Regions from separate parts of the Desulfothermus naphthae genome, predicted to be linked through region 4. Evidence: riboswitches for the same ligand, from Rfam matches in the RefSeq annotation. Region 4 holds a riboswitch; each other region holds the start of a gene.
The links. Region 4 has a riboswitch for cobalamin ahead of ACYQ1E_RS00185 (FecCD family ABC transporter permease). Riboswitches for the same ligand answer to the same signal wherever they lie in the genome.
Positions count from the first base shown of each region.

Region 1: another riboswitch for cobalamin. It lies ahead of ACYQ1E_RS10490 (TonB-dependent receptor plug domain-containing protein); the one in region 4 lies ahead of ACYQ1E_RS00185 (FecCD family ABC transporter permease).
Region 2: another riboswitch for cobalamin. It lies ahead of cbpB (peptide-modifying radical SAM enzyme CbpB); the one in region 4 lies ahead of ACYQ1E_RS00185 (FecCD family ABC transporter permease).
Region 3: another riboswitch for cobalamin. It lies ahead of ACYQ1E_RS03750 (TonB-dependent receptor plug domain-containing protein); the one in region 4 lies ahead of ACYQ1E_RS00185 (FecCD family ABC transporter permease).

Region 1 is NZ_BAAHYQ010000002.1:219,245-227,423, reverse strand. Features, by position in the region: gene ACYQ1E_RS10500 (4Fe-4S binding protein) at 1-292, opposite strand, end outside; gene ACYQ1E_RS10495 (hypothetical protein) at 296-1,354, opposite strand; gene ACYQ1E_RS10490 (TonB-dependent receptor plug domain-containing protein) at 1,613-3,622, opposite strand; cobalamin riboswitch at 4,101-4,288, opposite strand; gene ACYQ1E_RS10485 (ABC transporter substrate-binding protein) at 4,724-5,716, opposite strand; gene ACYQ1E_RS10480 (IS1634 family transposase) at 6,229-8,040, shown strand; gene ACYQ1E_RS10475 (TonB-dependent receptor plug domain-containing protein) at 8,073-8,179, opposite strand, start outside.
Region 2 is NZ_BAAHYQ010000001.1:522,673-530,851, reverse strand. Features, by position in the region: gene ACYQ1E_RS02500 (EAL and HDOD domain-containing protein) at 1-1,132, opposite strand, end outside; gene argC (N-acetyl-gamma-glutamyl-phosphate reductase) at 1,148-2,197, opposite strand; gene ACYQ1E_RS02490 (DUF1844 domain-containing protein) at 2,231-2,527, opposite strand; gene ACYQ1E_RS02485 (methyl-accepting chemotaxis protein) at 2,983-4,530, shown strand; gene cbpB (peptide-modifying radical SAM enzyme CbpB) at 4,636-6,006, opposite strand; cobalamin riboswitch at 6,259-6,491, opposite strand; gene feoB (ferrous iron transport protein B) at 6,500-8,179, opposite strand, start outside.
Region 3 is NZ_BAAHYQ010000001.1:780,273-788,451, forward strand. Features, by position in the region: gene ACYQ1E_RS03740 (ABC transporter substrate-binding protein) at 1-550, opposite strand, end outside; gene bchH (magnesium chelatase subunit H) at 564-4,352, opposite strand; gene ACYQ1E_RS03750 (TonB-dependent receptor plug domain-containing protein) at 4,367-6,370, opposite strand; cobalamin riboswitch at 6,497-6,684, opposite strand; gene ACYQ1E_RS03755 (hypothetical protein) at 6,756-7,160, opposite strand; gene ACYQ1E_RS03760 (vWA domain-containing protein) at 7,290-7,472, opposite strand; gene ACYQ1E_RS03765 (VWA domain-containing protein) at 7,536-7,994, opposite strand; gene ACYQ1E_RS03770 (IS1634 family transposase) at 8,083-8,179, opposite strand, start outside.
Region 4 is NZ_BAAHYQ010000001.1:35,757-43,935, reverse strand. Features, by position in the region: gene ACYQ1E_RS00205 (GNAT family N-acetyltransferase) at 1-873, shown strand, start outside; gene ACYQ1E_RS00200 (hypothetical protein) at 942-1,841, shown strand; gene ACYQ1E_RS00195 (ATP-dependent 6-phosphofructokinase) at 2,115-3,434, shown strand; gene ACYQ1E_RS00190 (ATP-binding protein) at 3,427-3,897, shown strand; cobalamin riboswitch at 4,196-4,432, shown strand; gene ACYQ1E_RS00185 (FecCD family ABC transporter permease) at 4,518-5,531, shown strand; gene ACYQ1E_RS00180 (ABC transporter ATP-binding protein) at 5,534-6,340, shown strand; gene ACYQ1E_RS00175 (ABC transporter substrate-binding protein) at 6,327-7,313, shown strand; gene cobI (precorrin-2 C(20)-methyltransferase) at 7,339-8,052, shown strand; gene ACYQ1E_RS00165 (precorrin-8X methylmutase) at 8,101-8,179, shown strand, end outside.

The DNA.
Region 1 (8,179 bases), on a different contig from region 4:
GAAGGAATCCTATAGGACAGATCCATCCACACCATGTTCGACCAATAAGGATGACCAGTAGGGAAAAATACAACAGCATTTCTCCTAAATATTTAAGGGATTCCCATGAACAATAAGAAATAGCTGATTGAAAGGCCGGTAAAACACACTCGCCACTTCTTAGATGGGTTCCTACATATCCGCAGGAAAGAACAGGAAGAAATCGCCCAAAGTAAAGGCCTTTTAGCCCACCAAAGATAAGAACTAAAAAGGATGTAGTCTGAATTATCCACCTTAACCAAGAAATCTTCATCTTCTAAACCTTTTTAACCTTAAAGTTATCAAATTTTTCCATGATCTCCTTATTATGTTTTTCCTTCCAATAAATACCACTCACAACGATAGATACCACCAAGGTTGCTCCAACAATCGTCCAGAGCATAAAACCATTAGACTTACTGCACCATTCAGGAGAAGTATAAACATTCATTGTTAGGGTTGCACAATGGTATTCCTCTTTAAATACATCTTGATGGCATATAACATAAAGATAGACCCCTTGACCGTCATTTACCATCTCACCAAAAGGTGTAATTAGAAATTTTCCATTTGCATCTGTATAAGTAATTTTTTTCCATCCACTTCTAGATAAAATAACTACTTCGGCATTTGCCAGCGGCTTACCCCTATATAAAACTTTCATTTCATATTCATTGTAAGCCTTTTGATAACCACGTCTAAACCAAAAATTTGAGCATCCTATTTCCAAAGGAAATCGAACTGGATCATTAAAAAAGATGCTGCGTTTATTCCCTTGACTACCCCCTGTTTTGTAATGAGGAATAATGCATTTGGCGGAAAGATAAACTTTTTCACTCTTGCCGTCATGGTCGACGTCTATTTGGCCAATATCAAGACGAGCACCTACCAAGTAAAGCCCATTCAATTCCACGTCTTTTGGAATATTTATGCTCAGCTCATTTTTTACGTGATTAAAGGGAATTGGCGAGATACGGCCATTAGGATCCTTCACCCAAATGACTGCTTTATCCAAAGATTTTTTTATCTTCTCCTCCAATCCATTTTGATAATGCTGCTGTGGTTTATTTTCAGAGAAGTTCTGTCCATAGCAAAGAAATAACAACTTGGTCCTGCCTCTGTTAATTTGATCTTCGAGCCGTTTCCTGCGAATATCCCTCCAGTCAGAAGGAGCGTTCTCACTTTTTATAGTTGGAGCAACTTCCCACCAAAGCAAATAAGTTTCTGCCATAGGTGAAGCAAATGCATTTGCCATATTGAGAAAAACTTCAAATGGACACTTAAAAAACAATAAGAAAATATACCCTACTAGGATTAAACAAATTTTTATCTTCATCTATAACATCTCATAAATTATACAAGTTAGTGTGACTAAGAGGTCCTACTATCTCATTATTTCCAACATCTCTTATTTTTCCCTTTGTTTCAAATGAATGTCCCCGCCACCAATATAGATTTATTGGCATATGTGTTTTTGTCTTTAGGTGGCGGGGATTCGAATGCATACGCGTGTTTTACCTCTCTTGTTACTTCACTTCAAACATCAGGCTTTCGTAACCCCGAAATTCCTGGGACACTGCGGGAGTAAATTACATTAAAAAGTATATGTGTATCCAATGACTATACTCCATGGAAGACCATTTTGGTGGTAAAGAAAATAGTTCCCATTGGGATCTTTTGCCACGTTATAACGACTGGCGTACTTCTTATCGAATACATTCTCCACACGGAGGGTCAGTCTGTGCCGTTTTTCCCTGCCAAACATCACAAAAGCGGATGCATCAACGATAAAGACATCACCGTAGTTAACATCATTAAAGTGGGCCAAGCCCCGTTCATAAACATCCCCCGTGTATCTGGTCATCAAATCAGCGCCGAACCAACCTGAAGGGTACCGATATCGCACATTGGCACTGGCGTAGAATTTTGGAATTCTTTCCACTTGTTTACCACTATCTTTGTCTTCAGCGTCAGTCCAGGTTGCACTTGCACTAAATGACAATCCACGGAACGGACCAACACCCGCTGAAACCTCAAAACCATCAATTTTGGTCTTCCCCCCCACGTTCTTGTAGGTTCTATCACCATTAGCAAGTGTAATACGCTTGATCATATCCTCAATACCATGGTAGAAATAACCGACATCGCAGTGAAAATAGCGCCAGTTGCCTCCTATGCCGATTTCCGCGTTCAGACTATTCTCAGGCTTAAGATCCGGATTGCCATAACGCCCCCTGCTTGGGTCATTACCATAGAGCTGCAGCGAAGTAGGAACAGTAAAAGACTTTCCGACCACCCCTCGTAAATAGATTTGGTATGCTATTGGTTGTAAGATACTCACATCCCAAACAGTGCAATCCGTGCCCTCATTTGTCGTATTATACCGGACTCCGATGGCCAGCTTGGTGTCCGGAGAGAATGAAAGATGAGGACGGTAATTAGCGAAAAAACCGTAAACCTCTGTCCTCTCAGAACTATAGATTCGCACTACTTGGTCTATTCCCCAGTAATTCTGATAGTCAATTCCGGAAAGTATTTCCTGACCATTTCCCCAGCGGATACTGGTCATGAGATTTACACCATAATCTTCGTATTTCCATAGGGCAGCGTCATATCTATAGGAACCGTCCAGATTCATGAAGGTGCAATCCGCCTCCCATATATGAAAATGAGACTTGAGATAATAGGAGAAGTTATCATTTATATCGTGATCCCACTTCAGTATGCCTATTGTCTCCTCCCAATCATTGAACGTGTGCCCTACTCTGTAGTGTGGATAGGGATAATCAAAATATCCTTGCTGCTTTCTAAGCTGGGAGTTCAAAACGCCCTTACCGGCCACGTCAAATTCTTTGCGGTATTTCAATCCTATAGTAGAGCGATCAAATCCAATCGGCTTTCTTTTCTCGGTATTGCCAGCTTTTATATAAGCTTCTTTGTCGAGGACATGATAACCGTCATACCCCTCGTAACTTCCAAAGGCCATCAAACCATGCCCCTTAACGGTATCCGTTACATGACCGTAAACCTCACGGTAGTCATTGTTACCATATGACACACCGAATTGACCCGTTGCTTTCTTGGTAATTCCCTTGGTGATAATGTTAATAACTCCCGCCCTTGCTCCGGTCCCGTAAAAGAGACTTTCACCGCCTTTAAGAATCTCTATGCGCTCAATATTATGCACACTAATAGTATATGACCACCCCCCACCATAGAGGCGGTTGTTGATTCTGACACCATCCAGGAGCCATAAGATATTATGGCTTCCGTGAATGCTTGTCCTATTGTAACCTCCACGTCCGGACCTTGTCTCTGAATATAATCCTGGAACCATAGATCTCAGGGCCATATTAAGATCCACGAAACCCGCTTCTTCTATCTCTTTGCCGGTTATAATTACCACAGGATGACCAAACTCGCCAAGTTCTGCGGAAAGTCGTTCTTCAATTTTTCTCCCTTTAACAACCATATTGTTCAAACTTACTTTTTCCTCATTTACCTCTTTATTTAAACTATAGTCACTTGCCAAACTGGCATCAGATAAAACCATGAAGAAAACTACAGTAAAAAGCATTTTCACCATCCAAAAGAACTTTCTCATTTTGAACCTCCTTATTCTTACTTACTACCTATAAGCCAAATATTACGCCCTTGACTCTTTACATCCAGGAGGTCCAGTGATAGTTTAAAGATGTCAGTCTTGCTGGACCTTTTTTTCGGATGTGGTCATGGCTGACGGCAGGGTGGAAGGGACTATGGCAGGTCTTCCACCCTGGAGTATTTTCAATTAGTTGGTGAAATTAAAACAGGAGGAGGACGGGCAGAAAGAATTAGGGATACAATGAAAAACAAAAAAGATAGATCTCTTTTCACAAACTTTCCTCCTCAGTGAAATTTAAGAGGTGATATATTATTTTCTATATAAGTCCTTCTTTAACTTACAAGTGCTTTGACCTAAGCAAAAATCTAAAGTAGAGAACACCACAAAAAAAGAGTCCCTGAACCGCACACAGCAGTCCAGGGACTCCCGTTTTATCCCAAAGGACCTCAGCTTATAGCTTTGGGCATCCGCCAAAGCTAATGCCTATGTTACTCAGGCAGGTCTTCTGACTCTAAGGATCATCCTAATCACCACGCCTTCCCAGGAGCATCCCTGCTCCCAGTGGCTTGATGTGGCTTTCGTCCCCTTATCACAGCCGCGGGCCGGCTCCGGATTTTCACCGGATTCCCTATTAAGCCTTACGGCGCCTGAGTAACAGGCCTTTTATAATATGTCTACCTATGTGTCAACCCCTAGCCATAGCTTTTTTATCCATTTTAAATACCGTTACGTGGCTAATTCTCAGGCCATACTAATTAGTCATAAACTCATACCTTCTCCATACATCGAATAACTTCTTTTTTACTGGATAACAGGACTTTTAGACTCATGAACAAAACGATGAAAATAATCTTTAATTTATATAACTTTGTTTTCAATTAACTTTTTCATATTTAATACACCACTTGAACCCACTATGAGAACATCTACTGTCATGTCGATACATTAGACTTCTTGCCATATAGTTATTAACTCCTTCTTGTCTCTACTCAACCCTAGAGTCTTATATCATTACCAACAATAAGACCCAATACCTATTTTTAGTCACCAGCCTTTTCACTTCCCTGTTATTAATTTGCATATTCCATTTAATTTCCCTCTTTATTGAATATCAGATAATTTAAAAAAATACTTAAACTTATGGTTTGGAAATAATACAGGATAAAAAACTGCAGCAAGATCCTCTATAATACCATCTATCTTATCGGCAGATTCCCAATAGAGTGAGTGCAAATACCATACATTTCGTTTTTTGATAGACTTAAAATCACGAAGCATAGGATGTAGAGCCACTAACTTTTTTATTGAACTTATCCCGTATTGTGGCAGTGGGACTGCATATATGAAAATATCGGCCTCTTTACCCCACAAATAAAACCGTTCCCAGCTTATAGGAGCGTTATTTATTTTTTTTAATTCCTTAACCACATACTCTCCGCCTGCCATGGAAATCATTCTAGCCACATAGCTATCTCCGAGTGGAGCGTATATAGTCTTATCTTGTCTAACAATGCACCACAATACTTTTGGTTTTAATTTCTTGCTCTTGAAACGAGATGAAATTTCTTTGACTCGCTTTACCACTCCCGAAAAAAAATTTCCAGCTATTTCTTCTTTATCATAAAAGCTTGCAAAAAATTTTATCCACTCCGCCCTTCCTAAGGGATTATCTTCTAAGTATTCAGAAATCACTGCATAGGGAATATTTAGTTGATTAAGTTTTTTAGAAATCTTTTTACTCTGCCATTTGCTTACAAAAAAAATATCAGGACTTAAAACAACAAGCTTTTCATAATCGAGACTTCCAGGTCCCCCCACGATTTCAATATTTCTGCTGGTGAGACGAGATTTAAGATATTCACTACAAGGTTCTTCCTTTCTAGTTACAACTCCTACTATTGTATCCCCAACCTCGAGCGATCTAAGAAATGAAGGTATGGTACTCCACCGAGTAATGACTCGTCTAACAGGTATTTTTATAATTTCATCAATCAACACATTCTTAATTGTTACTTTATCTGTAGAATGGACAAGTAATAATTTTCTCCCAGCTCCATCTATAACTAACTTGCATCCATTTTGTAAGTATTTCACTTTAAAATGTGTAGCATATTGTACAGAAAACTTTCTTTTAATCTCGCAGATACATTTACCTTCATTTGAGAAGGAAACAAAGAAAAATAAATGACAAATAAATAAATAACGGAATATATTTTTTTTTTGGTGAAAACATATCTTTTATACCGTTGTTCAAATAATTTTACTAAGTCACTAAGACTTAAAACTTTTAGATTTTAGAATTTCTACATGATTTTTAATATTGGTATTTTTAGTTCCATTAGAGACATTGATAGAAATCAACTTCTCTATTACATTAAAATGTCAGTATGTATTTCACTAAAAATGATCGTCCAGGTAGTGGATAACCCTTAGCCCAAGTTTGTCAAAATAATAAGATTTTTATAAAAAATTTGGTTGATTTTGTGATGCAAAATGCTATAATCTGTTGGAATTATTGAATTAAATTTTTTAAAAACTGAATGTAGTGGTAGAAAAAATATTTCGCATCTTGACAAAGAAAAACCGATTTGATATAATCCTTACCTATGTTTATCCGCAAAGTTAGAAAAACCGATCCCAAATCTGGAAAAACTTATTTCTACCATCAATTAGTAGAATCTTACAGAACCCCTGATGGTCCCAGGCAGAGAACTATTTTAAACCTTGGAAAACTGGATCTGTCCAGGGAGGAGTTAAAATTTCTTGCTAATAGAATTGAGGAATTATTAAAAGGACAATTGTCGTTATTAAAAGTCCCTGAAAAAATTGAAAAACCTGCAAGACGTTTTGCAGGTTTAATAAGAAAAAAAGCTCTTCAAAAGAGTGAGGAGAAAACAAAACATGAGGCTCATTGGAAGATGGTTGATGTTGCTTCAGTAAAAAACGAAGATGTCAGATGTGTTGGAGCAGAAGTTGTAGGGGCCTGGGCATATGATAAACTTATGATTACAAAAATTTTAAAGGAAATAGGTTTTAATAGAAAGGATATAGATAGAGCAAAAGTTCTTATAGTTGGGAGTCTGATAAATTGTGGGAGTGAGAGGGAAATTCATAAATGGTTTCACCGGTTAAGTGGGCTTGATGAGGTAATGAATATTGATGCAAAAGTGGTATCGCTATCCAGTTTATATAGGACTCTGGACAAGCTGATAGCCAATAAAGAAGCTATAGAAGAGAAGGTGGTAAAAAGAGAAAGAGAACTTTTTGGTCTTGGAGAACAGCTTATTTTATATGATCTGACTAATACATATTTTGAGGGGAAGGTTACAAGCTCAGAATTGTCAAAGAGAGGTCTATCTAAGGAGAAACGAAATGATAGGCCATTAGTGACAGTAGGTATAATACTTGATGAAGATGGTTTTCCCAAGGCCAGCAGGATTTTTCCTGGTAATGTGTCGGAAGCCTCAACACTGGAGAAGATTTTAGATGATTTTTTTATAAATTCTCCAAGATCGCTTACAGGCAAGCTTACAGTAGTTATAGATGCAGGTATAGCCACAGAAGAGAATTTAAAACTAATCAGAGCCAAAGGACTTGATTATATATGTGTAGACAGACGACGAGTAAAAGAACTTCCCTCAGGTGAAGAAAGTATAGTTCATGAGAGTAATAGTGGCAAAGTATATGCGATACGAGTAGAAGAGCCTGAAGAGGTATTTTTATATTGTAAAAGTAGCGGTAGGGCCAAAAAGGAAGAGGCAATAAAAAATCGTATTCAACTGCGCCTGGAAAAAGATTTACAAAGGCTCAAGCAATCTCTTACAAGAAAAGTAGGAATCAAAAGTTATCCGAAGGTACTGGAGAGGATAGGAAGAATAAAAGAGAAATACAGCAGTGTGTCGCAATTTTATGAGATTAAAGTAAAGGAAGAGAATGGCAAAGCAGTGGATATTTGCTGGAGAGTAAGAGATAAAGACAAACTTCATGTAAGATTTTCAGGAGCGTACAAACTTAGAACTTCCAGGACAGAGCTAAGTAATAAGGAATTATGGGAGATTTACAATCTTCTTTCAAATGTAGAAGCATCATTCAGGAGCTTAAAGAGTGAACTAAAATTAAGACCAATCTATCATAGAATAGATAAACGAATAACAGGTCATATTTTTTTAACCATATTAGCTTATCATCTGCTTTGTGTTATTCAAAGGAGATTGAGACAAAGAGGGATTTCAAAATTATGGGAAACAATAAGAAGAGAGTTAAGTACCATAATTAGAGTAACCACCACTATGATAACCCAGGAAGGTAAAACAATCCATCTGAGACAAATAACAGAATTAGAATCTTTTCAACTGGAGATATATAATGCCCTGGAACTTCCTTTAAAGCCTTTATCTAGCATTTTAAAAATTAATTGATAAATTTGTAGTGAAGAAAAAGATGATTGAATTCAATAATTACAATATCTTACAAAAAAAAGTGACAAACTTGGGTTAGTTTCCCAATAATATTTGTCAAATATATTTTGTAGTTGCAAATTTAATTCACCATATTTAA
Region 2 (8,179 bases), 490 kb from region 4:
AATCACCCTTTTCCTGCTTTTCTATAAGTTTCAGATAAGGGAGAAGTGGGGTATTTTTACCAAGCAAAGTATCTTTAATAGAATCATCTAGGGGCAATAAAGCAAGAATATCTTCCATTGACTGATCTAATAAAGCATCTAAAAGGGAGAATAAACCAAGCATAAATAATTCATCTTCTGTATGATCTGTTTCTATAAAATCTAATAATCCCATTAAAAAGTACCCGCGAATTGTAGACTGTCGAATAATTTCAATGCCTCTCTCAGAAGAATTTATTGTGCCGAGTAAAAATATCCTACACCATTTTACAACATTATTATAACCAAGTAAATTAATTGCATGTCTTATTTTTCTGATTTTAGTGGCAAGTCCTATAGCAGGAGAATTTATGTATTGAAGAAGTTTATAAGTTAAAGAAAGATCTGTTTTTATTGTATTTTCTAATTCATCTATATCTTTATTTTTTTTTGAGAAAAAAGCAAGCAGTTTTAATTTACTTATAGTTGTTGGTGATATAGATTTACTTTTTACTATTTCAGGTTTTTTAAAAAAATAACCCTGAAATAAATCAGCACCCATTTTTTTTGTTATATTAAATGTATTCCTATCTTCTACTTTTTCTACAACAATTTTTAATAAAGGATTTAAATTCTTTACTAGCAATATTAATTTTTTAATTCTTTCAACTTCCATATCTACAATATCTATTTTTACTATATCAATTAGTTTAAATAATTTCTTATTTGTTACATGACCTATAAAATCATCCAATGCTAAAACATATCCCTTTTTCTTTAAATCAATGCATGCCTTTAAAACATTTCTATCAATTATCACATCTTCTAATATTTCTACTACTATTGACTCTTTAGGTAATATTTCTGCAATACCAGATGTCAAGGATTTATAGGGAAAGTTAATAAAAAAATATGTTTTTTTATTTATACCCTTCTGGGCAAGACTAAATCCCTCTATGATGACTTTAGAGGTGGCCACGTCTCCATTTGTTACATTGGCAGATTCCATAACTGCATCGCGATATAAAAGTTCATACCCGTAAATACGCAATTTTCTATCAAAAATAGGCTGTCTGGCAATAAAGATTTCTTGTGAGATTTTCTTATCTTTCATGATTTTCAATCCGATTTAAGGAATTACAGCTAAATTTTCCAACCCTGTATCTTCCTGAAGGCCAAACATAAGATTTGCATTTGCCACAGCCTGTCCTGATGCTCCTCTACAAATATTATCAATGCAGGATATTATTATGGTTGTATTTGTTTTTTTGTCAAAACAGAGGGAAATATCGCAATACATGGTACCTCTTACAAACCTGGTCTCTACTAATCTGTCTCTGGGATATAATCTTATCCATCTATTTTCCGAGGCAAATCCATAATATGTTTTATATAATTTATCAAAACTTATGTTGTTCTTCAGGGTAACATATATAGTAGAGATTATTCCCCTTTGAATAGGCAGCAAATGTGGATTAAATGACACATATATATTTGTATTTGCGATCTTGCTTAGCTGCTCCTCAATTTCTGGTGTATGTCTATGGCCCCCAGCCACATTATAGGGCCTGAAATTATCATACACTTCACTAAAAATAACACCCAATTTTGGAGATCTACCAGCACCACTTGTGCCAGATTTACTATCAATTAAAATTGGCGAGGGATTGATTAAGTCATTTTTTAGCGCTGGATATAGACCTAAAATAATAGAAGTTGGATAGCACCCTGGATTTGCAACCAATTGAGCATTTTTTATCTCCTCTCTATAGATTTCAATTAAACCATACACTGCCTTATTTAAGAGATTTTTATGAAGGTGTTTAGTTTGATACCACTCTTCATAGATATTTGGATCTGAAAAACGAAAGTCTGCACTAAGATCAACGACTTTAATGCCTTTATCTAAAAAAATAGGTGCAAAGTCCATGGCCGTTTTGTGGGGAACCGCTAAGAAAACCAGATCCACATCAATATCTCTACATTTATCTGGATGGCTTATTTCAATCTCTCCTTCCCTCGTATCCATAAGATGGCCAAAGATATCCCTCAATTTTTTACCACATTCACGCCTGGAGGTGGCAAATTTAAGTTCAAATTCTGGATGATTAGAAATAATTCTAATAAGCTCTGTGCCCGTATATCCCAGTGCTCCTATTATTCCAACAAAAATAGTCATAGGTATAATCTCCCAAATATCTTATTTATGCATTTATGCACGTTGAACATACTTCATTTTAAGTTCAAACAAAATATTCTTAATGAATTCCCCTTCTTCTCTGGTCAAATTTCCCCTGGTCTTTTCTTCTAACATAGATAAAACGTCTATTGTATGTCTGGCCAGCTCTAAATCTACTTCTTTTTTTCCTGTAACAGGATCCGGAACTTCTCCCAAATGGGCTAAAGCTGATGAGCTAAGGGACATAATAAAGGTGATAAAGTCAACCTTGGGCATTGGACCTTTTTTAATATATTCTGACTTAACTTGTTCCATTCTTTCCTCTGACATAACCACTCCCCCACACTATTTTTGAAATTTTTTATACCCTTTGCCTAAAATAATTAGCAAATATTTACTTTTTTTGCAAATTGAAATTGTAGAAGTAAAAATGATAGTTATCCTCATAAATTTACATTGTGTTCGCCTTTTCAGACCCTTTCCTTTAACACTTGAGTATCCCATTGGTTTTGCTTTCCCCAAACTCTACTTCAACTATTAAATGGATAAATAAACTTTAATTTTATTGCCTTCTTGCTTACGCCTTGATCTATTATTTACCTCTTCAAATATTTCTCTCTCATTAAACTTTATTACCCCAAATTTTGGAGAATACTATAATTTTTCCTTAATTTTGGAAATCATTACCGTTAAATTGATTGTCATACTGCTTGACATGAAATATTAACCATGTTTAACATCTTTTAAGTTAATCTCTTAATTACTTATAACAGGGGGGGTGTATTATGAAAAAACTATCTAATCAAATATTACTTATCCTTGTGATATGTTTTTGGATATTTTTAATGTCCAGAATTTTTTTAAATAACCTATTTGTTGAAGGAGGAATTTTTCTAATTGCGATTATTAGTTCTCAAATACTTATTTACAGATCTTCACGTTCTATAGACACATTAATAGACGCAATTAGAGACAGTATGATAAATAATTCCTTTGAATTAAATTTTTTCCATATAAAAGATCCTGGGCTTAGAAAAATAGGTGAAGAAATATCAATTTATCTAAAAACCCTTTATGACAGATTTATCTATAAAGAGGGTGTGATTGATAATATGCCCATTCCTCTACTTATTGCTGATGCAGATAATAGAGTAATTTATGTAAATCAGGAAATCATTGATATGGTAGAACTTGATGGAAAGCCTGAAGACTATGTAGGATGGGATGTATCAGAATTCTTTTATGGAGAGCCCAACCGTCCTACTGTTACAGGAAAGGCTTATAAAGAAGAGAAAAAAATAACTGGAGTAAGAAGAGAGGTAAGAGGAAGAAAAGGAGGAGAAATCTATGGAGACATTAATGCTGCGCCACTTTATGACCCTCAGGGCAATTTAATAGGTTCCTTTGCAGTTTTTTTAAATTTAAGTGACCTAAAAACAGAACAGAAAAGAACTTTACACCAGGCTGAAATACTTAAAAAAACTGCTATACATGCAAAAGAATTATCTGAACAATTAAGTGCAACAAGTGAGGATCTCAGTTCTCAAATAAATGCAGTGAATGCTTCCATGGAAGAGTTACGAGGAAGAACTGAAGAAGTAGCAACTGCAATGGATGAGATGAATTCTACTGTTTTAGAAGTTTCAAAAAATGCAGCTCAGGCAGCTGAAGCTGCTGAAAATACTGCTCAAAAGGCACAGGAGGGAACAAATGCCCTGGACAAAGCCATTTCCCTTTTAACTGAGGTCCAGAAAAAGTCCAAGGCCCTCCAAATCCATATGGAGGAGATGGAAAAACAGGCAGAAGGCATTGGTGAAATCATCAACACTATCTCAGACATCGCTGATCAAACAAACCTGCTTGCATTAAATGCTGCAATTGAGGCTGCAAGGGCAGGAGAAGCTGGAAAGGGTTTTGCTGTTGTTGCAGATGAGGTGAGAAAATTGGCTGAAAAGACCATGGCTGCTACCAAAAATGTAGAAGAATATATCCATACAATTCAAAATAGTGCCAGAACAAACATGATGAGCACAAGGGAGGTAGCGGAGGCCATTGAACAAAATATGGAGTTAAGTCATGAGGCAAAAAAACTTTTAGATGAAATGGTCAAACTCTCAAGAGACTCCATGGATCAGATCCGTTCCATTGCAACTGCTGCAGAGCAGCAATCAGCAGCTTCTGAAGAGATCACCAAATCAACAGAAGAAGTAAACAAGATTTCTCAGGAGACAAAAGAGATCATGGAAAGAACTTCAATATCTACTGAACAACTCACCACGATGATTCAACAATTAAATCAAATGATTGCCAATCTCGAAATTGAAAATCAATAAAAACTTAAAAAGCCATGGTCACCAATGAACAAGACCATGGCTTTTTTTATTTCTTGTTTTTATAATATCTATGAGTCGTTAGTTAGTGGTCCACAGCATATTTTTTTAAGCAAAGTTATAAGTACATTCAGTTTCTTCTTCCCAGCCATCCCACATATAACTGTTTTCTTTTCCCTCAGCTATAACTTTAAAGGCATATCTAATTAATCCTTCATAGAAATTGCAAAATGGCGCAACTGTATTGAGGTCCCCATTTAGCATGTACACCTCAGCTGGACATGGAGCACCGCAAAAATGTCTAACAGCACAAGATTTACAGGGGTCTATATTTTCAACCATTCTACTAGTCACCATCTTGATTTGATCTTTTTTCATTATTTCAGACAATGGTTCTTCATTAATATTTCCTGCCTTAAATTCTGGGATGCCTATAAACTCACTGCAAGGGAAGATATCCCCATTGGCAGCCAAGGCAAAAAAGCACCTCCCACCACCACATGGAGATATATCGCACATAAGCCTTCTACCGGTTGGTCCCAGGATCCCTGCCATGATGTTGGCAAAGTTGGCCACTACAAGTTTTCTTCCATGGGACCCATATAGCTCATAGGTTAAATCTAATGCTTCTATAATCTCTTTTAAAAACACCATGTCATCTGGCTTAGAGAGTCTTCCTCCTTGTTGAGTGCAACGCACAGGATTTAGCATTATAACAGGAACTTTTAGATCATAGTAGAACTTTATAAGGTCTTTTAAAACAGACACGTTATATTTTGTCACTGTAGTAATCACATTATATGCTGGATAATCTGAGAGTTTTTCTATGACTTCAACTACTTTTTTAAAACCGCCTTTTCCAGACCAGCTCTTTCTGGTGGTATCAGCAATTTCCTCCACAGGAGCATCCAAGGATATACCAAGACCCACCTGATTTTTCTTTATAAATTCCAGGTCCTCGTCTGTGAGAAGGGTACCATTGGTCTGGATACCAAAGAGAAAGTCATCTTTATATCTGGATATTCCCTCAAAAACAGCATCTTTTACCATCATTGGTTCAGCACCATGGAATATCACCTGTGGCTTTGCCTCATCACCAAGTATCTCTCTAAAAAATAAAAGCAGCTTTTCAAGATTGGAACAAACCTCTTCAGCACTCATGGAAATTCCATTTTTCCTTCTTTCCCTTGGAAGATAACAATAAGTGCAATCAAAATTACATCTATCAGTGGGATTAAAATAAACAGCAGAGGGAGGCAGCTTAAATCTGAGGAGTTCCATTTCCTCCTTAAACTCTTTCTCTTTTTCGAGGAAATCCTCTGTGAGTTTTCCATTAAGAACAGATGGAAGCTCTGGTGCATCCACTATTGCCCAAAACCCGCTATCACCTTCAACAACTGCCACTTTATCATCTAATCCAATTTCCAATACAGAAAACCTGGGACCATAACCGGTATTTACATATGTTGTTTTATTCATGTTATATTTTACCTATTTCTTGGCCTTAGGGGTCAAAAGGATGTAATGGGAAAGACCTGTATTTTTACCTATTTTTTTGCACCTGCGACGATAAGATATTACATTTTTTTTCATAACTCATACCTCCCTTTTTTATTATTTTTGCTGTGGACCACTAACCAAAAACCCATAGGTTACGGAACCTTAAAATAAAAAAGGAACCCAGGAAAACTAAAAATAACGTTTTCCCGGGTCCCTTTACCATCAGGACTCCGCATTTTCCATCTCCTAACAGGTCTTCTGGCTCTCGGATCATCAGTTTGTCCCACGGCCTTCCCCCCAAGGTGGACCTTGAGAGTGACCTGACCAGATATATTATCTGGTCACTAGGTGGAACAACCTCCCCGATCACAGCGGCGGGACCGCCACGGATTTTCACCGTGTTCCGAGATGTTAGGAGATATAACTCCTTAACACTTAATTATATTAATAGAAATTTACTAAAAAGTCAACCTTAAAATAATCTAATTCCTAATTGATAAATTAGCACAGAGATAAAAAATGCAGTAAATGTATTAAAAAATACACTAAAAATTGCCCATTTCCAATTGGATTCCTGGGCAATTGTAACAACTGACACAAAACATGGGGCATAAATTAGTACAAATATCATAAAACTTAAGGCTTTTATGTTGTTCCAATCTGGATCATTAGCTATTCTTTCAGACAAGGATGTTGAATTCTCCACATCCACTTCTCCTAAAGAATATGCAGTTCCCAAGGTGGACACTATTACTTCTTTTGCAGCTATTCCACCTATTAGTGCTATATTACTCTTCCAATCAAACCCAGCAATCTTTGTGATGTCCTCTACGAATAATCCTAACCGTCCAGCAAATGAATGTGTAAGTGCTATCTTTTTTTTCTCAGCAATTAACCTTTGAATCTTCTCCTGAATTTGTTTTGCCTCAATTTTATCATGCTTGGTCTTTGATAGCTTGAGTTTTAAAGAAGTTATTTTTTTGTCTAAGGGGATAATTAAATTTTTTGGAGGGGTTGGAAAGCTCATACCTGCCCATATAATTATGGAAATCAACAAAATAACTGTCCCAGCCTTTCTTAAATACTGCCATACCCTCTCCCATGTATGAATAACAAGCCCCTTCAAGGTTGGTAACCTATAAGGTGGTAGCTCCATAACAAATGGAGTGGATTCTCCACGTATTACAGTGATTCTAAATAATTTTGCTATAAGAAGCGCCCACAACCAGGAAAAAATAGTCAAAAAAAACATGAGCTTATCACCAGTTTTTGGGAAAAATGCTCCTGCCAGTAATAAGAAGACTGGCACCTTTGCTCCACAGGAAAAAAAAGGCGCTGTTAAGATAGTGGCTATTTTTTCTTTTGGGCCTCTCAATGTCCTTGTGGCCATAATACCTGGAACTGCACATCCACCTGGGATACCACCAGAGATTATAAAAGGCATAACTGAATATCCATGGAGGCCAAAAATTCTTAAAACCCTATCCAGCATATAGGCCATCCTGGCCATATAACCACTGTCCTCTAAAAATGCCAGGATAAAAAACATGATCATAATTAAGGGGACAAAACTCATGACCCCTCCTACTCCATCTATAATTCCTGAAATTACCAGAGATTTTAAAAATCCAGGTGGTAAATAGTTAGAGGCCATGGTAGATAAAAATCCAAAAAAATCTTGAATCAAAGCAAGTGGATATTCACCAAACAAAAAGGTCATCTTAAACATTAAATATAAAACAATAAACATAACAAGTGGACCAATAAATTTGTTAGTTAAAATCCTGTCTATTTTATCTGAAATATCCAATCTATCAGGATCAAAACGGTATTTTATTACTCCTTTTAATAAAGAGTGAATATAACCATATCTATAGTCAGCAACTATTGCCTCTGGAACAGTATTTAAGGTTTTTTCACAATGAGTTGATACTTTTTCAACAAGTGACTTTAATCTATTGGACACATCTAAATCCAGGGCATCACCTTGAGATACTATATCTTCATCTTCTTCTAAATACTTTATAGCTATCCACCTGGAAGGATATTTTTCAGTTAAAAATTTGTTTTCTTCTACAATGGTTGAAATTTCTTCAATTACAGGATCCAAGTCTGGCCCATAAGAAATAGTAAGGGGCGTCCAATCCCTTTT
Region 3 (8,179 bases), 740 kb from region 4:
CAGAAGTTATTTTGAGTAATTTCTGTTCAAGATAGTTTTTGATTTCCTCAGCTTTGCTTTCTTTTCCAACACACCTGCCTATAATAGTGATCATATCAAAACTTATCATCTTTTTTGGAAGATGCATTCTAACGCATACAACTGGAACGCCTAAGCTTTTTTGAAGTTTATCAGCAAATTCAGGATCATAAGCCCACATGAAGATAATATCTGGCTTAAGCTGAGCAATCTTTTCAACACTTATTGTTCCTCCTATAGAACTACCAACATCTGTTATGTCTTTTATTTTCGGAAATACCCTTGTTAAAATAGGACATGTCTTGCTATAGCTATCTAAACCTACAATTTTATCTTTAACACCCAATGCAAGCAAAACCCTGGTTGCTTCTGGCCACAGGCTAACGATTCTTTCTATCTTGCCCGATATCTCTACCGTTCTTTCCAACTGGTCAATAATTTTTATCTTTTTTTCTTCTTTGGTCTCTTTTTCCTTTGAACACCCAGCCACTAAGATTGGCAATATTAATAAAATTAAGATCAATTTTTTCATTTTTGACTCCTTTTTAGCTCCTATCCGAAACTTCCTCTATACTTCCTTCTAACTCCAAGTATTTTTTTGTAAGATCTTTTATATCTTTTTCTTGAGGTTTCCAGTATCCTCTTTTTTCTGCTTCAAAAAGCTTTTTTATGATCTCTGTAGTAGCAAACAGGTTATTTTCTTTTAATTTGCTGAAAATTTCTGGATTATCCAAGTATGTCTTTTTGATTTCATCAAATATCCAGCTATCAACCCTGCCTGTAGTAGCGGAAAGCCCAATAAGATTTTCTACGCGTTTAGCAATCTGCTGCGCACCATGAACTTTATGTTTTAACATCTCTTCTATATACACGGGATTTAAAAGTCGTGTGCGAACGCTTACTTCTATAGCTTTTTTAGCCTCATCCGTATAAATGGTGCTGGTTGAGCTATCAGTGAATAACATCACAGGTTTTCTTCCCTTCACTGTTTCAACAGATTTAGAAAGACCGCCAAAATATTCGTAGTAATGGTCAAGATCTGAAAACGAGTAATCTGCTGAACTCTGCACCTGTGAGACAAGCTCTATATTTTTCAGATTATGCTCAAATAAATTTTTCTGAGCTTCACCCCTCCGGTTTCTGGTATATATATGTTTTTGAGCAGAAATATAGGCATTGGCTATTTCAACCTCTTCTTTCCAGTTTGCGCTCTCTATCATGGTTGTTATACCTGTGCCATACTGCCCTTCAGCTGGCCCAAAGATCCTTGCTGTGGAAAGTTCCTTAGCCTGTGATTCATTCATCTCTTTTACTATTTCATTATAAATGGATAAACTATGTTTCTTAACAAAGTTCATCTCTATGGGTTCATCAAGAGAGGCAACAGCTTCAAAGATCTCATCCAAAAGGTCAATAAGGTTTGGAAACATATCCCTAAAAAAACCGCAAATCGTTATTACACAATCAATGCGAGGGTGTTTTAATTCAGACAAAGGAATTATTTCAAATTTAGGCTCCCATATGTCATATCCTCTTTTGATTCTTACACCTAAGTATGAAAGTATCTGCCCAATGGTTTCTCCATGCGTTTTTGCAGTTTCAAAGCCCCATAAAACAAGGCCTACTGTTTCTGGATACCTTTTGTATTTTTTAAAATAGTAATCAATTGTGTTTTTTGCTATTTCACTTCCTCTCTCCACAGCTACTTCAGAGGGGACAGCTCTTGGATCAAACTGATAGATATTGTATCCAGTTGGCAATATTTCTGGATCACGGATTATATCTCCTCCAAGGCGCGCTTCAATGTAATTGCCATCCAATGCATTTAGCAATCCTTTAACTTCATCACTTTTTCTTAAGTGCTCAAGGCATTTTTCCCCATACTTTATAGTTGCTTCAAACTTTTTCTTACCTGAGGAAGAAAGCTGTTTATATATTTCACTGTAAAGTCTTTTTTCTCCAAAGAAGTAATCTCTGACAAGCTCGTCAATGAAATGGTTTATTTGGTTATCAAGAGCTATTTTGTTTTTACTTAGTGATAATGATTTTATGTTATCAACTTCATCTTCAATAATTTCCTTAAGTGATCGAATCTTACCCCTGTTCCAACACAGTGCTGCACTGAGAAAACAAGCTTCTTCTTCCTTGCTAAAAGGCTTACCAAATTCATGCAAGCCAAGAGGTATTAAAGAATTCTTTAATCGAATCAATTCTTTTGATACATTATCTACTGTAAAATCTCCCTCTACAATGAGTTTCATTTCTGAAACTTTTTTCTTGATCTTCTTTAAAAGCTCAGATTTCTGCTGAGGATGTAATCTTTCTGCTTCGTTATATTCATTAATCATATCTTCAAGTTCTACTAAATCACCATAAGAACCAGATCGCTTAAATGGAGGACTTGAGTAACTTATCAAACATCCATAGGTGCGTCTTTTGGCAACTATTGCCTCTGATGGATTTCCAATGTAATAAATATACAGATGCGCCATTTTCCCAATAAGATAATCTGGAAAACACTTATCTGAAAGGCCAGCTTCTTTGCCGGGTAAAAGTTCAAGTGTTCCATGGGTGCCAACATGGATGACAACATCAGCCTTAAACTCTTCCTCCAGCCAGCGATAAAAGGCCATATACTGATGGTGAGGTGGAAGGTCTTTATCATGATAGAGTTTTGATGGATCTTCAAAAGAACCTCTTGATGGTTGCAATCCAATAAATATATTTCCATTTATAATACCTGGAATGAGAAATGAATCGTTATCTGCCATAATGCTTCCAGGAGGCTTCCCCCATTCCCTTGATACCTGCTCAACCATAACTTGGTGCAAATTATCCCCTTTTTTATACTTCTCAACAGGATAGCGGATTTTGATAGTTTCTGGTTCAGACCAGTTAGCTGAGTTGCAAACTCCATTATACATAAATATCTCTTCCAGATCAGAAGCTGATATTTCTTCGCAATGATATCCTGCTTCTCTCATTTTAGAGATAATCCGTTCAATAGATTTAAAAGTATCCAGAAAAGATGCACTTCCGATATTTTCTTCTCCAGGTGGATAGTTATAAATGATAAAAGCAACACGCTTATCTTTATTTGGTTTGTTGCGGAGATTTATCCAGCTTTCAGACCGAGCTATCAATTTTTTCAAACGACCTTCAATAATCTTTAGTTCCTGTAAATCTGAGATCTTAGTATTTTGCACTTCCTCCGGACCTGCAACAGGAATACCATCCACTATTCCATCCAGTTCAGGAAGCATAATGTGAATGATGACTTCCATTGGACTGAGTCCTTTGAGCGATTCCTCCCAATCCCTTATCTTTCGTTTTCCCAAAAAAAACGGATGCATAATTGGAACATTCATTCTGCGAAATATATTAAGACCTGCTTCAGGGTCTCCACCCATAGGTCCTACTCCAAATCGAAAAGGAAGAAAGTCCCATATAAGATCAAGTTCTAATCCTTCATCCAGCACTTTGTTTATCTTTTCATATTTGTCAGATCCCAAAGATATCCCAAAAGGAACAACATTATATTTTTTTCTGAGGAGTTTTATGATTTCTGAGATAATACCAAAGGAATAGTTTGGATAATTGAAATTGTGAAAAAGAAGTCCAATTGTATTGCGATTTTCATTCCATCCCCATTCTTTTTTAAGTTCAGAAAAACTTTCAAATCCGCGCATATTTTCTGAATCAAAAAGCACATATTTTGAAAAATCTATTGGTTTTTTGGGTTTTGGAAACTCTTTAATTTTACCGTAGTCGCGACACAAAAGAAAAAGCATATTTTTGATGTTTTCTTTAGATGCGTTTCTCCAATAATTTTTAAGATAGATAAAGTTACGCATATCTTTAAGAAAACCAAATGGTATAAGTTTTCCAAAAGTCTCCATTCGTTTAAGCATCTTTTCCATATCAAACTCAAAAGCAGTTCTTTTCTTTTTCTCAGCTATTTTTTCCATAATTTTCATCAACTTTTCTGTAGAAAAAGAACCGAGCTTTTCACGAGATCTTAAATATTCACCTGCATATCCAATAAGGACGAGATCCTTTTTGTATTCCTTAATTGACTCTTCAATAGCCTGATAGATAGACCTTCCTGCACCCATTAAATCAAGTAACACAATATCTGAGGATAAAATTGATTCCCTTATAGCTGAAACCTTTTCTGAATAATCCCTCTGTTCACCTACAAAATACGCATCTATTTTTATCTTTCTCTCAAAAAGATGTCTGAACTCCTCCTTGAAAAGGAAATTATCTATTACTTCAGCAAGCAATCGAATTCCTGCATCAGAGACAGAGACAAAAGTTATTAAAAAGTGCATCTTTTGTCCTCTTTTTAGAATTTAAAATCAACCTTTACCCACCAGCAGCGCTCTGGACCCAGGACAGAACCATGAATTTCATAATCTTCATTAGTAATGTTGGTAACTGCCATCTGAATCCCAAGACGATCAAAAAGATCAAATCGAATGTTAAAGTCTAAGACTGTAAATGAATCAAGGTCTATCTTTTTTTGAGTCCTTCTGTCTTTAAAAAACCTGCTTCCATAATACCTGGTATCAAGAGATGCAGTAAAACGATTTTTAGGGCTAAGTTTATAAGTAACTTGGATTCCACCATTTGCTTGATGAAGTGGTCTATCGTCCAGCCGTCCTTCTTTTTCCTCTACTGAATGGGTATAGGTATAGTTGATATAACTGCTAAGCCATGAAAATATTTTACCTTCCATTGCTACTTCAAATCCGTCAGTTTCAACTTTATTTAAATTTTCATAACGCTGAATACCATTCCTTATGGAAGCAGATATAAGGTCTTCAGCCTTTGAGTAAAATCCTGTGAGATCAAATTTAAATCTATCAGCAAATCTAATTGATGTTCCCAACTCATAAGACCAAATGGTTTCTGGATCAAGGTCAGGATTAGATTTAAAAGGTATTCCAGGAATCATCATCCAGGTTGGTGAGTAAAGCTCCTGAAGATTAGGAGCACGAAATGCTCGGCCAACAGATGTTCTAAAACTTATGTTATCATTCAGTTTGTATAAAATTCCAAGTTTTGGAGAAAAAGAATCTTCTGTTTCTGAATTAATATCATACCTTGCACCTAGGGTAATTAAAAGATGAGAAAAAAACTCCATTTCGTCTTGAAGGTAAATGGCATAAGTATTCATAGTTTCATCCATAACATCACCAATTACACTTCCGTCTTCTTTGGTATTTTTCCAATGTGCTTTTATAAAATTGGAATCTATACCAAAAGTTAAATAACTAAAATTCATAACTGGCATGGAGGCTTTAACTTGAGCACCAATATTCCTTCCCCAATAATCACGATCTCCATACAGGAACAAAAAGGGAGGTCCAAAAGGAGCAGGATTATCAACAATATGTTCCCATTTTCCTTCAACCTTATCATAATTAGTGAAGATCCTTGCTTCAATGTTTAAATTGTTAAAAAGAGAGGTATGTCCATTAAGATTCCAGAAATATGATTTTTTCTCTTGATCTTTTTTACGTTCTACTGGAAGAAACACGGTTGAACCCATCTCTGTGTCAGCTTTCATATAGTTTCCTGTAAATGTTATGCCAGTGACATCAGAAAAGTCATAGTCAAAACGTCCAAAAAATCTTGTATCGTCATAATTTGAATATTTATTTACATCTTTGGATCTTTTATTAAAACCACCTGTTGCAGGATTATAGATGTAATCTATTTGATTATCCCTACGATAATGGTTGTCTATGGTTCTATAACTTCCATTCAGAGAATAAGAAAACTTTCCTTTTCGTCCAACAACGCTAGCTCCCCCTTCTCTAAAATCATGTTTTCCACCCTTAAACATTGGAACAATATCAATGCCTTCTTTTTTTCTTTTCTTCGAAATAATATTAATAACTCCTCCCATTGCATTACTTCCGTAAAGTGAAGAAAAAGGACCTTTAACAACCTCTACACGTTCAATAGAAGATAATTGAAATTGGTTGAAATTAAGAAAACCTGTAATGGGTGAGTTAAGAGGCATTCCATCCATCATAAGCATTACCCTTTTGCTTCCACCTATGCCGCGGATGTAAACACTTATAGGAGGACCAAAACCAACATCTGAATATCTTCTGATATCAACTCCTCCAAGTTTTCTTAAAATATCGTCTATGTTGGTTGCAGAAGAATTTATAATATCCTTCTCTTTAACAACATCTACATTAGCGACCACCTTTTCAGCAGACCTTGGAGAACGGGTTGCAGTAACTACTATTTCTTCTATCTTATGAACTTTTTGGGCATTACTTAATCCTGGGAGAAAAAGAAAGATTAATAATGTAATAAAAGTTCTTTTCATTTTAACCTCCTCCTTTTCTTAAATTTTATTCAAAAAAAAGAGTCCCTGAACCGCACACAGCAGTCCAGGGACTCCCGTTTTATCCCAAAGGACCTCAGCTTATAGCTTTGGGCATCCGCCAAAGCTAATGCCTATGTTACTCAGGCAGGTCTTCTGACTCTAAGGATCATCCTATTCACCACGCCTTCCCAGGAGCATCCCTGCTCCCAGTGGCTTAATGTGGCTTTCGTCCCCTTATCACAGCCGCGGGCCGGCTCCGGATTTTCACCGGATTCCCTATTAAGCCTTACGGCACCTGAGTGACAAACTTTTTATAATATGTCTAACTATGTGTCAACTCCCTAAACACAACTGTCCATTTTGACATTATCCTTTTTCTTTTGTGTTATTTCAACATTAATTTTAACACACTAATCAAAATTCCAGTAAAAGTAGCAATCTGACCCAGCCAGAATATAAACATCCACTTTATGGTGTCTGCACGCCACTTGTGTATCTCTGTCCTTAACTTCTCTTCTGTGGCTTTTATCTCTCCTCTTACTTTTCCTTCTATTGCTTTTATTTCCCCTCTTAATCTTTCTTCAGTGGCCTTAAGTTCATCTTTAGTTACAAGCTCTTTTGTTAATTCATCTTTAAGCTCTGTCTTAATAATAACCTTTTGCTCTTTTGCCTTCTCTTCTATTGAATAAAGGCCTTTCTCTATTGCTTCTATTACCTTTTTCGCAAGTTCAGGGTCTGAGATAACTGCCTCTACACTCTTTGTTATCTCATATGGAAGATAGCCATGCATAAAAATGTTTCCCTAAATTACTTCTAATCTTCCGCCAGGTGTTGTGATATCCTTCTATTCTAAGAGTGTGGGATTTGATTTTAATTTTTAACCTTACAGACTGTGGTTTGCAAGAAAATTCTTTTTATTTCATACTAAATTTAAGTGCTCTGTTTTTATCTGATCAACCAAATTCACTAAATTTTCTGCTTTTAGGTCTTCAAGTAAAAAGTATTTCCCAGAAAGCCATTTTGCTAATTCTTTTGCAAGATCCATTTTGAGAAAATTCTTTTTTAACTCACAATCTATAACCACACTATCTACATAGCTCAATTTCCCTATTTCACTACAAATCCTTTTAACCTCTAAAATGGGATCTTCTCCTGATTTTATAGCCTAGTTTGCCTTTCCGTCTGATAGAACAATATGAATTATCCTTGTATCAGGATGTTTTAAATGAGACTTTTTGATCAGCTTATAAACCTCTAAAAGACCAAGAGAAAGAGGCGTTTTCCCTCCAGTTGGAAGGTCCTTTAGCTTTTTATACGCAAGATCAGAAGAGGATGTTGGAGGAAGAACAACTTCAGCTTGATTTTTTCTGAACATAATCATACTCACTTTGTCCCTTTTTTGATAGCAGTCCATAAGAAGAGAAAGTATCGCCCCTTTTACTGCTTCCATTCTCTTTTGAACCCCCATAGAACCTGAACCATCAACAACAAAGCTCACAACATGGCTGATTTTTCTCTCTTTTTCTTTGTATCGAAAGTCCTCTTTGTAAATGATAAGCTTGTTCTTTCTTCCTCTTAACACCTGAAATGGCGCAGCGCTTCTTATAGTGCCAAAAAGGTCAATATCTTTATCCTTAGCCCAAGTTTGTTACTTTTTTTGTAAGATATTGTAATTATTGAATTCAATCATCTTTTTCTTCACTACAAATTTATCAATTAATTTTTAAAATGCTAGATAAAGGCTTTAAAGGAAGTTCCAGGGCATTATATATCTCCAGTTGAAAAGATTCTAATTCTGTTATTTGTCTC
Region 4 (8,179 bases):
AGTGGCATTGGTGACCAGGTGGATTTTATCAGGGGATCTAAAATGTCAAAAAATGGATTTTCAATAATAGCTCTCCCTTCAACGGCCCAGGGTGGAAAAGTCTCCAGAATTGTGCCACACTTAAGTGAGGGTGCTGGTGTTGCAACAACCAGGGCAGACGTTGACATTGTAGTAACTGAATATGGGATAGCTGAACTTTATGGAAAATCTATATATCAAAGGGTTATGGAACTTGCTCAGATTGCCCATCCAAAATTTAGAGAAGAATTAATAAATGAAGCCAAGAAAAAACACTATATCTTTCCTGACCAACTCCCTCCCAAAAAAGAGGACCTTATCTTCATTGAAAAATATAAATACAATTATACACTCCCCGATGGAAGAAACATTGAATTTAGACCACTCCTTCCATCAGATGAATTTGCATCTAGAAATTTCTTTTACTCTTTAAAAGAAACTACAGTTTATTACAGATTTTTCCAGCCTAAAAAGGTATTTACCAGACAAATGCTGCAAAACGAATGGGCAAGGGTGGATTATCGAAAAAATATGACTATGGTTGGCATTCTACAAAAAGGAAGAAGAAAGACCATTGTGGCAATTGGTTCATACGTGCGTTCAGACATTGATGAAAACTATGCAGAAGTAGCCTTTGTGGTTAGAGATGACCTTCAAAACATGGGCATTAGCTCATTTTTGTTAAAAATTCTGGAAAAAATCGCCAGAGAAAATGGATATAAAGGATTTTATGCTACAGTTTTAATAGATAATACCAAGATGATTCATGTATTTAAAAAAAAATACCCAAATGCCAGATTAAAACGGGGGTACAGAGGAGAGGTGGAAATTTTTATGGATTTTCCTGGGGAATAAAAATTTTTTTTCTAAACTTTTTCCCTCCTTTGCCGATTAGCAAAGAAAAAAGAAGGAGGGGAAAAATCATGAAAATAAATACCTTCTCAATATCCTTATTAAACACTTATGACAAATTAAATCACAGGCCCCTTCAAATTGATAAGATTGACAGGCCAATCAACAAAAAATCTCAAGAAATCGGTAACCCATTTTTAACTGAAAAATTTAATCCTGTAAATATTTCAAAATCAAACATATCCCAACAAAATTTGAAAAATTTGTCTTCTGACCAATTAAACATAATAGAATCATTAATTGAAAATTTTACTGGTAAAGATGTTGAGATTATAGATATCGACAAATTTTATTTTTTGCACAAAAGTTATACCTCATTAAAGGAAAATTTGGCATATACCGGTAAATTTTCTCCCCTTAAAAACAAATTGAATACTGATTATAATAAGATATTCAAAGATGCTGAGAAGATAAAAATGGATTTAGAAATGACTGTTAAAACTGCTGAAGGTAAGGAATTAGATGTAAATATTGAATTAGATTTATCTCAAGAATTTATACAAAAGAGCAACTTTGCTATGAAATCTAAAAACAAATCAAATATAAGTGTATTAAACATAACAAGTAAGGATGAAACAATATTTAAATCTAATCTTCACTTTGAAATAGATATAGTACCAGCCTCTGAACAAGTAATTATTGACGGTAAGGAAATAGAAAAATACGAAAATTCGGTAAAAAAAGTTGATGGAATTGACCAACTAAAAGATGTACTTTCTGATAATGAAATAAAAAATATAGAAGATATGGATGATAGTGAAAAAGGTAGTGTTAATCAACAATATTTAAATTATATATTTAATTTCTTTAATATCTGGTCTAAAAATAAAGAAGAAAAATTTTTACTTGCATTTGGACTATTAACACAAGAAAAAATATATCTATCACCGGTAACTAAATTTGTTAATTAACATGGTACGAGATATTTAAACTCTAGTTTCAATGGTACTTTATTGGAAGATACATTGAAACACTCTCCTATAAAGTAAGGATAACTTATTATAAGTTATTGTGACCAAATACAAGTCTCTCCTTTGTCAGGATGAAATAACCTTTTAATTTTTCTGAATTCAACCAACTTTTTTATTCCCTAATATCTTTTAATCAAATAAATAATCTTGTCAAAAAATAAATTTTCTTTTATTTTTCTTTTGTCAGCAAAACAAAGAAAAAAGGAGGATTCAATGCCAATGATAAAACCCAAAAGAATAAAGGTAGATATCCTGGGAGAGCCAAAAATTCCAGTGCCAGAACAGTTAAGGCCATTCTTATCTGAGATTGGAGAGGTGAATTTATATGTGTCAGAAGAAGTAATTGATACAGAAGATCCAAATCAAAGATATTTTATTTTTGAAGAGGCTGGTCCCAAGGAAAAAATATATTTTGATCCATCAAAGACAAAATGTGCCATAGTGACTTGTGGGGGGCTTTGTCCTGGAATAAATGACGTTATTAGATCCATTGTAATGGAGGCCCATCATCAATACAATGTTGCCGCTACACTTGGTATTAGATATGGACTCCAGGGCTTTTTACCCCAATATGGACACAGCGTATGGGAGCTAACTCCTGAAAATGTATCTCAAATCCACGAATTTGGAGGAACTATTTTAGGTTCCTCCAGAGGTCACCAACCCCCAGAAGAGATAGTAGATTCACTAGAGAGGATGAACATAAATATCCTCTTCATGATAGGGGGCGATGGGACAATGAAGGCCGCTTCTGCTGTTTGGCGGGAGATAAAAAAACGTAAGATGAAGATATCAGTTGTGGGCATTCCTAAGACCATTGACAATGATATCTACTTTGTTCCACGCTCATTTGGCTTTGATACAGCCGTAACAAAGGCCATTGAGGCCATTAGATGTGCCCATACAGAGGCTACTGGTGCACCTAATGGAATCGGCATGGTAAAACTTATGGGCAGAGAATCTGGGTTTATTGCAAGTGAAGCCACCTTAGCTCAAAAAGACGTAAATGTGGTCTTGATTCCAGAACAACCCTTTGAACTTGAGGGAGAAAATGGTCTTCTGGCATACTTGAAAAAGAGGATTCAGGAAAGAGGTCATGCAGTAATCGTTGTTGCAGAAGGTGCTGGACAAGACCTATGGCGGAGGGAGATGAAGAAAAACAACGAGAAAATTCCAGTTGATGCTTCAGGAAATCCAATTCTAGGCGATATATGTGGACTGCTCAGAGAAAGGATAAAAAAATATTTTGAAGAGCAAAAGATACCTATTACTTTGAAATTTATTGATCCCAGTTATATAATCAGGTCAGTACCTGCAAATGCAAATGATGGAGTATACTGCGCATTTTTAGGACAGCATGCAGTGCATGCGGCCATGGCAGGCAAGACAAATATGGTTGTAACTAAGTTAATGGAAAAATTTGTATACCTACCACTCTCATTGGTGACCAAAAAGAGAAGAAAATTAAACGTAAATTCTCCGTATTGGAAGGCAGTACTTGCTTCCACAGGACAACCTCCTCAATTTGGATAATTTTAAGACAGAAAAGATGAATTTAAATAATAGAGAACCAGACATATTACTAGAGGTCCCGGCTCAAGTTTACTTTCTTCCAGCAATTGGTCATTTTGCAAAGGCAATTTTCACAAAACACCCTTATTTTGAAAAATGTTCTGAAGAAGTACTCTATTCCCTTGAACTGATAATCTATGAATCAGCAGCCAATGTTATTAAGCACGCATATCCAGAAGGAATTATAGGAAAATTAAAAGTAAAAATATGGATGGATCCTCAAAAAGTTATTTTAGATGTAATAGACAATGGTAAAGGATTTGATCCCAATAACTTACCTGAACCAGACCCTGCTTCCCCTGGCGAAGGTGGCATGGGAGTTTTTTTGATAAAAAAAATAGCTCAAAGGTTTTCTTACTTTTTTTCCAAAGAGGAAAATGGAAATGTCCTTCACCTTGAAATACCCCTTAAAAAAAAGGTTTAAGAATTCCCGTTATTTTTAGAAGTCTATGTATAAGTTCTTGTCCGGCTTTTCTGGTAAATTCTAAGCATAAAGTTGATTCCATTACAAAATTTACACGCCTTCTCAAAATCTATGCTCCCTTCTATAAGATTTAGGAAAAATAAGCTTTTTCACAACATTGTTTTTTTCTCACTTTTTACATCCTTTGTATTTTTCACTGAGAATTGCTGAATGATTTAAGTTTTGCTTGAAGAATTTTTTTTTATTTATTATCAACTATTTTAAATTCAACATTTACTTTTAAAAAAGTTCTTTGGGGATTTAATATGTCCTTCAGGTGCCCATGGGGGCTTAAAAGGGAATCCCGTGAAAATCGGGAACGAACCCATCGCTGTGATAGGGGGACGAAAGCTGCAAAGGCCACTGCCAAAGCACCTAGATTTTAATCTTGAACCTTAAACATAGAACTTAGAACTCTTTTACGTGCTTGGTGGGAAGGCGCAGTGAGTAGGATGATCCCTAGAGTCAGAAGACCTGCCTGAATGGATGCATATCTTGCCCTTTAAGGGTAAGATATTTTTGAACCTGGATGAAAATGGGACATCCTGGTTTGTCATAAAAAAGACAAACTGGGATTTTTTATGAAAAAATTTTATTTTCAACTTATTTTTGCATGTATTTTTTTCTTATTCACCATATTTACCTCCCTTAGTCTTGGATTTGTAAAGATCCCTATTTTTGAAGTTATTAAGATCCTTTTATCTAAGATCACTGGCATAAGATACCATGATATTTCCAGTATTCACTATTCTATTGTGTGGGAGGTTAGACTGCCCCGTATAATTTGTGCCGCTTTAGTTGGCGCAGCCCTATCTGTTTGTGGAGTTGTGTTTCAGGGCATTCTTCTGAATCCCTTAGCAGACCCATACACCCTGGGAATTTCTGCAGGCGCTGCCTTTGGAGCATCAGTTGCCTTGCTTTTTGGGTTCAACTTCTTAGGGATCTATAGTGTACCTTTTTTCGCGTTTGTCTTTGGGCTTATAACCCTTCTTGTAGTTGTGTATCTCTCTTCTACTTCCAGTGGGGGAATTTCTTCAAACAATTTGATCTTATCAGGTGTTATTGTTTCAGCAATACTTTCTGCCGGTATTAGCTTTTGTAAATACCTTGCCCAAGAGAGGGTCTCAGTTATTGTATTCTGGCTTTTAGGGAGTTTTGCATCATCTACATGGGCAAGTGCACTCTTAATTATGCTCTCTCTCGTCATATCCTTTGGGGTATTTATCTTTTATTATAGAGAACTTAATTTGCTCAGCCTTGGGGGAAAAACAGCTCTATCAATGGGTGTAGATCCAAATAAGGTGCGTATATTATTGCTTGTATTTGGTTCTCTTCTAACTGGAGTTTGCGTGTCCTTTTCAGGAATTATTGGTTTTGTGGGCTTGCTTGTTCCTCATATGATGAGATCAATAGTAGGTCCAAATCATTTAAAACTTTTGCCTATATCTCTGATATGCGGGGCTATTATGCTCACTATGGCTGATACACTCACCAGGGCTGTTTTACCTACAGAAGTTCCAATAGGAGTGCTTACTGCCCTAATAGGCGGACCATTTTTCTGTTATATTTTTAGAAAAAAACAGGTGGGTTTTTAAAAGTGGTTAGTGAAATCTTAAAAGTAGATCATGTTTCCTTTTCCTACCAAGATCTTCCTGTTTTAAAGGACATTTGTTTTAAGTTTTATCCCGGGAGATTTTACGGTATTTTGGGCCCAAATGGAAGTGGAAAATCTACATTGCTTGATATATTGCTTGGTTTTAAGAGTCCAGAGAAAGGCAATGTATTTTTATTTAAAAAACATATAAAACAAATAAAAAAATCAGAAATTGGAAAGAAAATATCCTATGTGCCCCAAAGTTTTACTTTTAATTTCCCCTTTAGTGTTGATGAAATAGTGACCATGGGTAGGTATCCATATATCAAAAGATTTTCTTTACCAACACAAAGAGATCTTGAAATTGTAGAACAAATACAAAGAGAAATTGATATATTTAAGTTTAAACACAGATTGATAACTGAATTAAGTGGAGGGGAAAGGCAAAGGGTTATGATAGCACGGGCCCTAGTCCAGGATACACCAATTTTTTTGTTGGACGAACCAACATCTAATCTGGATATAAAACACAGTTTAAGGATTTTAGAGAGTTTCAAAAAAAGAGTAATTAATAACAATAGAACTGTAATATGCGTGTTTCACAATATAAATGAGGCCTTATTTTTTTGTGATGAATTAATATTTTTAAAAGAGGGTAAGATTATAATAGGTGGTCCTACAGCTGAAGTTATAAGTGAAGATATCTTAGAACAGATATTTGAAGTTGAAGTACTGCTTCGTTTTGAAGAAAAATTAAATTGTTATCAAGTAATATTTACAAATGGGAGGTATGAGTATGAGAAAAAATAATAATCTAAAAAAATCTCTAATCATTATCTTATTTTTATTTGTAGTTAGTTCAACATTGGGCTATGGCTTTAAAATAAAAAATGATAGTTTAATTGACGATGGAGGAAGGCATATAAAAATAATTAAGCCATTTAATAGAATAATTTCTTTATATCCAGCACATACAGAAAATCTATGTGCATTAAATGGTTATAAAAGCATAGTGGGCATATCTATAAGTGATACATATCCACCTTATATATTAAATAAACCAAAATTTTCTTATCATTTTGGGATTGAAAGATTTTTAGTAGTTAAACCAGATTTAATATTAATCAGGCCAATGATAGAATTTGGATATCCCAATTTAATTAAAAAATTTAAAAAACAAAATATAGCTGTTATTTCAATACAGCCAAATAATATATCTTCTCTATATAGCTACTGGAAAACATTAGGTTTAATTATTGGAAAAACACAAAATGCAGAACAAATGATTGCAGATTTTAGAGATACTATAGAATTTTTTCATTCAATAAATAAAAAAATAAAACACAAAAAAAGGGTTTATTTTGAGTCTATACACAGAAAATTTAAGACATTTGCCCCACATTCCATACCAATCTTTGTTTTGAAATCTGCTGGAGGGATAAATATAGCCCAGGATGCATATGAAGTAAGAAATTCAAATATAGCAGATTACGGCAAAGAGAAAATATTGTCTCATGCTAGTGAGATAGATGTTTTTTTGTCTCAACAAGGCCGTATGAATAGGATAAGAATAAAAGATATAAAAAATGAGCCAGGTTTTAATATAATCAAAGCAGTGAAAAATAATGAGATACATCTTGTACTTGAGGAAATTACATCTAGACCTACCATTAGGCTATTGATGGGAATATATAAAATAGGCCATATTTTATATCCAAATTATTATGATAATAAGGTTAAACAACGTATTCAAAATATACTAAAAAAATATTATAAAAAATAAGCTTAATTTTGATGGAGAGGTCATTATGGAGAAAAAAGGGAAATTATACGGGATAGGTGTAGGTCCTGGAGACCCAGACTTAATAACAGTAAAGGCTATAAAAATTCTAAAGCAGGTAGATGTGATATATTCTGCATCATCTACCAAAAATGACCATTCAATTGCATTTGATATTGCATCAAAATATATTCCAAATACTACTAAATGCATTTGTTTAGCCTTTCCTATGGTTTTAGACACACAAGAGGCAGAGAAATACTGGCGCTCACATGCTGAAAGGGTTAAAGAAGATGTATATAATGGTAAGGATGTAGCTTTTTTGACAGTAGGAGATCCTTTAACATATTCCACATTTGGATATTTGTTGAGATGTTTTAAAGAGATTGCTCCAGATGTTGAAATAATAATAATTCCTGGTATTACATCTTATCAGGCATCTGCAGCAGTTACTAAGACAGTACTTGCGGAAGGTGAGGAGGTACTAACTGTAGTATCAGGAGTTAAAGGTGGTGATCATTTAAGAAGACTTTCAACTATATCTGACAATATTATTTTTTTAAAGGCCTATAAAAATATTAAAGATATATACGCTGCTTTAAAAGAGACAGGGAGGTTAAAATCTAGCGTAGCTGTTAAAAGATGTGGATTTGCTGATCAGGAAATTATACATAACATTGAAGATCTATTAAATAAAAAGGCATTATATTGGACATTGATAATTTCAAAAAAAGGTAAATAAGCTGCGATGGGATATTTTTTATTTTTTGCTTAATTATAGGAGTTAACTATGTTAAATATAATTCGTCCTGAAGAGATTGAAAAAAGGTCTTTTGAAATAATAGAGGAAGAGACAAAAAAAATTAAGG